Regions from separate parts of the Streptomyces sp. NPDC001480 genome, predicted to be linked through region 2. Evidence: riboswitches for the same ligand, from Rfam matches in the RefSeq annotation. Region 2 holds a riboswitch; the other holds the start of a gene.

Region 1 (3,398 bases), on a different contig from region 2:
GCCTACAACCCGTACCGGACGTAGCGGAACGGGGCGGGGACGGCTACGCCGACGCCTCGGTGAGCCGCGTCAGCTCCTCCCCGGTGAGTTCCAGCTCGGCCACCCCGAGCAGCGCCGGCAGCTGGTCCACCGTGCGGGCCGAGGCGAGGGGAGCCGCCACCGTCGGCTGCGCGGCGAGCCAGGCGAGGGCCACGGTGGCCACGGGGGCGTCGTGCGCGGCGGCGATCTCGTCGAGGGCCGTCAGGACCTTCTGCCCCCGCTCGGTCTCGAGGTGCTTGGCCGCACCGCCCGCCCGCGCGCTGTCCACGGTGGTACCGGGCCGGTACTTGCCCGTGAGGAAGCCGGAGGCGAGGGCGTAGTACGGCACGACCGCGAGGCCTGCGCGGTCGGTGACGTCCCGCAGCGGTCCCTCGTAGGTGTCGCGCGAGACGAGGTTGTAGTGCGGCTGAAGTGCCACGTACCGGGCGAGGCCCTCGCGCTCGGAGAAGTCGAGGGACGCCTGGAGGCGCTCGGCCGAGATGTTGGAGGCCGCGATGTAGCGCACCTTGCCCGTCCGGACGAGTTCGTCGAGCGCCCCGATGATCTCCTCGACCGGGACCTCGGTCTTGTCGAAGTGGGTGTAGTAAAGGTCGATGTGGTCGGTGCCGAGGCGGCGCAGGGAGGCGTCGGCCGCGGCCTTGATGTTGCCGGCGGTCAGGCCCTGGTACTTCGGGTGCTGGCTGACCTTGGTGGCGATGACGACGTCGGAGCGGTTGCCGCGGGACTTCAGCCAGTTGCCGATGACGGTCTCCGATTCACCGCCCTCGTTGCCGTCGACCCATGCCGAGTAGGAGTCGGCGGTGTCGACGAAGTTGCCGCCGGCGGCCGTGTAGGCGTCCAGGACGGCGAAGGACTGCGCCTCGTCGGCGGTCCAGCCGAAGACGTTGCCGCCGAGGGCGAGCGGGAAGACCTCGAGGTCGGAGTTGCCGAGTTTGCGAAGGGAAGTCATGCCTTGATCCAACAACCGCGGCGGTGGCGCGCATTCCGCGAAGACCGGCAGCCCTGACGTCGGGGGGTGTCGTCAGGGCTGCCGGGGAACTGAGGGACGCGTCAGGGGTTGAGGCCCTTGCTGTGCAGCCACGCCATCGGGTCGATGCCGGTGGCCTGGCCGCCGGGGTGGACCTCGAGGTGCACGTGCGGGCCGGTGACGTTGCCGGTGGCGCCGACGCGGCCGATGACCTCACCGGTGCCGACCTTCTGGCCGACCTTCACGTTGATCGAGGACTGGTGGCAGAACCACAGCTCGGTGCCGTCGTCGAGGGTGAGGATGGTGCGGTAGCCGTAGGCGCCGGCCCAGCCCGCCTCGGTGATCGTGCCGCTGTGGATGGCCTTGATGAGCGTGCCGGTCGGCGCCGCGAAGTCGAGGCCGGTGTGGTAGCCGGAGGACCACATGGCGCCGGGCTGGCCGAAGGTGCCGGTGATCGTGTACGAGGAGGTCGGCAGCGTGTACTGCTTGGCCAGCTTGGCGAGACGGTCGGCCTCGGCCTGCTTCTTGGCGACGGCCTCCGCCTTGTCCTTGGCGGCGGCGGCCTGGGCGGCGGCTTCCTTCTCCGCCTTGGCGGCCGCGGCGGTGGACTGCTTCTCGGCGGCGGCCACGGCGGCGGCGGTCGCCTTGCCGTCGACCTGGTTCTTCTGCTGCTCGGCCTGCGCCATGATCCGGTTGCGCAGGGCCTCGCCGGCGTCGGCGCTGTCCTGGTCGCTGGCGGCGGTTGCCACGCCGACGTGGGACAGGCTTGCCGTGGTGGCCTTGGCGCCGTCGGTGTCGTCGCCCAGCAGGGAGCCGACGGAGGGCAGGTCGGGCATGGAGATGTGGACCGGCGGCTTGCCGGTGTTGGCGCTGGCCATGCCGCCCGCGCCGACGGCGGCTATCACGCCGACGCCCAGGACGGTGGAGCTGCGGGCGAGCCCGCCGCCGCGCTGCTTGCTGACGCGGTGCCGGCCGCGTACCGGGGCGAGGGACTCCTCGGTGGGGTTCCACTCCTCCCAGGGGCCCTCGTCGGTGCGGTACTCGCCGTAGCCGAAGGTCTCGGTGCGCTGGCTCGGCACGAACGGGGCTGTGGGGGCAGGCGGGTTGGACGCCACGCGGGCGTGCTCCTTCCTTCCGTAACGCCTACCGGGTTAGCTGACGGGTTCGGAGCGGGAAGGTCTCCTACGCGCGTATACCGGTCGTGAACCCAAGCGGTTCACGGCGGTGTCGGCGTGATTCACCCCAAGGTGGTGGTTCCCCGGTTCCCTCGCGGGATTCGGCATGTGCGCACGGAGCCGTCTCGGGTGACGGCTGGGACGACCGCGCTGCGTTATCGAACGTTAATAGAGCTACCGGTCAGTTTCCAAGCGGTTCGGCTTGATCATTACGGTTTTCACAGGAGAACTTTCAGGCCATGACCGGCGAAAAACGGGCGAGTTGAGCCCGGCGCGGGGTGGCGGAGGCCGGGAAAGCACTCAGGGCCGGAATCCGTGTACTGGATTCCGGCCCTGAGCCTTCAGTAGCGGGGACAGGATTTGAACCTGCGACCTCTGGGTTATGAGCCCAGCGAGCTACCGAGCTGCTCCACCCCGCGTCGTTGTGTCACCAGTGTACGTCATCCGCGGGACCGCTCGCACACACCTTTTCGAGCAGGGCTTTTTCCGGAGTCCCCGGGGTTCGGGTCAGCCCGGCAGGTGCCGGTTCGGCGCCTTCGCCGCCTCCTCGTACTCCGGCAGGACGACCACGTCCACACCCCCGGCCGCCAGCAGCCCGCTCCCGTCGGCTCCGGTGACGAACGTGTCCGGCTCGCGCCAGGCCGTGACCACCCGCCGTACCCCCGCGTCGAGGATCAGCCGGGCACAGGGCGCCGGCCGGGAGGCCCGCCGGGCGCACGGCTCCAGGCTGCTGTACACCGTGGCGCCGGCCAGCCGGGGGTCGTCGGGCCGGATCTTGGCCAGCGCCGCCTCCTCCGCGTGGACCACGGGATCGTCCCCCTCGCGTGAGTGGCCGCGCGCGAGTTCCGTACCGTCGGCGGCCACCACCACCGCCCCGACGCTGAACGCCGTCTCCGAGGGCGGGCACAGCGCGGCCAGTTCACAGGCGGTCCGCAGCCAGTGGCGGTCGGCCGCGACGGCCGCCGGTCCGGTGCCGGGCGCGGTGGGCTCGTAGCGCATCAGGACGACGTCCTCGATGCGGCGCGTCTCCAGCAGTCTGAGGCGCCCGTCCTGGTAGCCCCCGGGCCCGAACAGGCGGGGTGCACGGGGGTCGCCGACGAGGAGGGGGGCCAGGACGAGCTGCAGCTCGTCGGCCAGGCCCTGCCGCAGCAGCTGGGTGTGGATGGTGCCGCCGCCCTCGACCATCAGGCGGCGCACTCCGCGCACTGCGTACAGAT
Region 2 (3,398 bases):
GCGATGTCCAGCACGTCGTCGGCGAGCTGGAAGGCCACGCCGAGCCGCTCGCCGTACTGGGTGAGGACGTCCACGACCGTCTCGTCGGCCCCGGACATCATGGCGCCGAAGCGGCAGGAGACCGCCACCAGCGATCCGGTCTTGCCACCGAGGACGTCCAGGTAGTGCTCCACCGGGTCGCGGCCGTCCTGCGGCCCCGCCGTCTCCAGGATCTGCCCGGTGACCAGCCGCTCGAACGCCAGGGCCTGCACCCGGACGGCCTCGGGGCCGAGGTCGGCGAGGATCTGGGAGGCGCGGGCGAAGAGGAAGTCGCCGGTGAGGACGGCGACGGAGTTGCCCCAGCGGGTGTTCGCGCTGTCCACTCCGCGGCGCACCGCGGCCTCGTCCATGACGTCGTCGTGGTAGAGCGTCGCGAGGTGGGTGAGCTCGACGACGACGGCCGAGGGCACGATTCCCGGCGCGTACCGGTCCCCGAACTGCGCCGCGAGCATCACGAGCAGCGGCCGGAACCGCTTCCCGCCCGCGCGCACGAGGTGCTGCGCGGCCTCGGTGATGAAGGGGACCTCACTCTTGGTGGCTTCGAGCAGTCCCTCCTCGACAGCCGCCAATCCGGCCTGGACATCGGCTTCCAGAGCCTGGTCCCGCACGCTAAGCCCGAACGGCCCGACGACGGTCACGAGGGGTCTCCTGTCTGCTGGTGCCTGCTGGCGATTACACGGTTTGTCGATAGGTCGCTGCCCTCACTCAAGTCAGCGTATCCGGTCAGCTTTCGATCACCGAGGGCGCCCACTGTTACAGGCCGGGCGCTATCGGACCACGCCCGTTATGTTTTCGATCGGTCGATAAGCACAGATATTTATCGACTTACCCGGAAGTACGACATGACTGCGCCGCTTGGAGCAGCTCGCCTTCCGCCCTCACGATCGATGCGCTACCCAATGCGGCGCCCCTCATGTCCCATTTGCCGCGATTGATATTCCGTGAATTGGGTCACTTCGGCCGATCGGAGCACTCCGCCGCCCGATAGGGGCATACCGCTTGCCGTCATTGGCCAGTTGAGGGTTGGCAGACGCAAAGGATCAAGCACCTCATACGCCTCACAACAAGGTCAACTAGGACTTTGTGTGAATCCGCTGCTTGTTCAGGACATGTGCTCTCGCATACGTTCCCGGCCGTCGGGCGGAACGCCGAATCCTGCCGCCGCCCGTCACACCCATCGACGAACTCATTCACGACGGCAGGAGCGGGGGACCCAGGTTTGCCGCCGGTCCGGACGACACCCGTCGTCCCGGAACGGCTAGGGGTTAAGCCGCACCGCCTTCGGGCGGCGCGGCCGGGCACCTCCCAGCCCGAACCCGACAGCTCACCTCGCAGGCGACGGAGAGGAACATCGACATGTCTGCTGCCGCTCAGCACCGTGCCCCCTTCGCCCGCCTCGCCCGCAAGCTCGCCGTCGCCGGCACCGGCGCCGCCGTGCTCGCCCTCCCGCTGATCGGCGCGACCAGCGCCTCCGCGGCCACCACCACGAGCGCCCCCGCAGCCGCCCCCGCGGTCACGTACGCGAACAACCTCGACGGCTGGATCCGCGAGTCGCTCGCGATCATGGCGGAGAAGGGCATCCCGGGCACGTACAACGGCATCTACCGCAATGTGATGCGCGAGTCGTCGGGCAACCCGGTGGCCATCAACCTCTGGGACTCCAACGCGGCGGCCGGCATCCCGTCCAAGGGCCTGCTCCAGGTCATCGACCCCACGTTCGCCAGCTACCACGTGGCCGGCACCTCGTGGAACATCTACGACCCGGTCGCCAACATCACGGCCGCCTGCAACTACGCCGCCCACCGGTACGGCTCGATCGACAACGTGTTCGGCGCGTACTGACCGTTCCGCTCCCCTGAGGGAGCGGGCCGCTCAGGGGAAGAGTCTTTCGAGGACGACGGCGATGCCGTCGTCCTCGTTCGACAGAGTGATCTCGTCGGCCACCGCCTTCAGTTCGGGGTGGGCGTTGGCCATCGCCACACCGTGGGCGGCCCAGTCGAACATCGGGATGTCGTTGGGCATGTCCCCGAAGGCGACGGCCCGTTCGGCGCTCAGCCCGAGGTGGTCGGCGGCCAGCGCCAGCCCGGTCGCCTTGTTGACGCCGCACGGCTGGAGTTCGACGGTTCCCGGCCCCGACATGGTGACCGTCGCCAGCGATCCCACGGCCGCGCGGGCTGTGGCGGCCAACTCGTCGTCCGACAGGGCGTGATGCCGCAGCAGGACCTTGCTGATCGGCTCGCACCACAGGTCGTCGCGCCGCCTGACCCGTACGGCGGGCAGTGTGGGGTGGGGCATCAGATAGCCGGGCTCGATGAGCGTGAGCCCATCCACCCCGCCCTGGTCGACGGCCGCGTACACCTCCCCCACCTCGGCCTCGATCTTGCCGAGCGCGGCCTCCGCCAGCTCCCGGTCCAGGGTGACCGACCACAGCAGGCGGTGGGCGCCGGCGTCGTAGACCTGCGCGCCCTGTCCGCACACCGCGAGCCCCGTGCAGCCGAGGTCGTCGAGCAGCGGCCGCACCCGCGGTGCCGGGCGCCCGGTCACCACGAGGTGCCGGGCACCCGCTCTCCCGGCCCTGGCGAGGGCGGCGAGGGAGCGGTCGGAGAGGGTGTCGTCGCCACGCAGGAGCGTTCCGTCGAGATCGGTCGCGACGAGCGAGAACGCAGGGGAGGTCGGGGGGGAATATGCGGGGGGTGCGGCCATGATCAGAGAATACGGACACCGCGCCCCCACGACTCACCACTGTTTTCAGCCCCAACTGGCGCCCACGGGCTCCTAGATGGCGGTGTCGAGGCGCGCGGGCGCGTCCCGCTCCTCCTCCGCCGCCCGCTGCGCGGGCGGCGGAGGAGGAGCGGTAGTACGTCAGCCGTGGGCCGCCGCGAGGTGCTTGGCCAGGCGCGGCGAGGCGAACTCGGTGCCGCAGACGAAGCGCATCACCGGGCCGTACGACGACGCCGCCGGAAGGCCGGTGAAGTACAGACCGGGGACGGAGGAGACGTATCCCGCGCCCAGCCGGGGCGCGCCCCGGCTCACCGTGAGCCGGGTGCGCAGCTCATGGCCGAGGAAGTCCATGGCCGCGATGTCCACGCGGTAGCCGGTGGCCGCGATGACGTGGTCGGCGGCGAGCCGGGTGGTCTGCCCGGCTCGGGTGCGGACGGTGAGGACCGGGCTGCCGCCGGAGGCGTCCGCGCCGGCCACCCGCTCGACCTCCTCCACCTCGACCTTCCCCTCGAAGCGGTCGCGCAGCCACCAGGCACCGAGCGGGCCGAGGACGCGGCGGACCAGGTAGTGGCGGGTGCGGGCCGGGAGGAAGCGGTAGGGGTGCGGGTAGTAGCTCAGCGCCCAGAGGGACCAGGCGC

Evidence for each region. A riboswitch is a leader RNA that binds a small molecule or an ion and turns the genes downstream of it on or off. The one in region 2 is predicted to bind cyclic di-AMP.
Region 1: it holds a riboswitch for cyclic di-AMP, as region 2 does, so the genes downstream of both, ACFY01_RS31305 (M23 family metallopeptidase) here and ACFY01_RS43665 (transglycosylase SLT domain-containing protein) in region 2, are expected to answer to the same signal.

What each region holds. Positions count from the first base shown of each region.
Region 1 is NZ_JBIAVX010000013.1:250,029-253,426, reverse strand. It holds gene ACFY01_RS31315 (PrsW family intramembrane metalloprotease) at 1-24, shown strand, start outside; gene ACFY01_RS31310 (aldo/keto reductase) at 44-988, opposite strand; gene ACFY01_RS31305 (M23 family metallopeptidase) at 1,090-2,121, opposite strand; cyclic di-AMP (ydaO/yuaA leader) riboswitch at 2,132-2,298, opposite strand; tRNA gene ACFY01_RS31300 (tRNA-Met) at 2,527-2,600, opposite strand; gene ACFY01_RS31295 (dihydrofolate reductase family protein) at 2,689-3,398, opposite strand, start outside.
Region 2 is NZ_JBIAVX010000034.1:8,747-12,144, forward strand. It holds gene ACFY01_RS43660 (polyprenyl synthetase family protein) at 1-677, opposite strand, end outside; cyclic di-AMP (ydaO/yuaA leader) riboswitch at 1,208-1,390, shown strand; gene ACFY01_RS43665 (transglycosylase SLT domain-containing protein) at 1,396-1,881, shown strand; gene ACFY01_RS43670 (HAD family hydrolase) at 1,912-2,742, opposite strand; gene ACFY01_RS43675 (FAD-dependent oxidoreductase) at 2,902-3,398, opposite strand, start outside.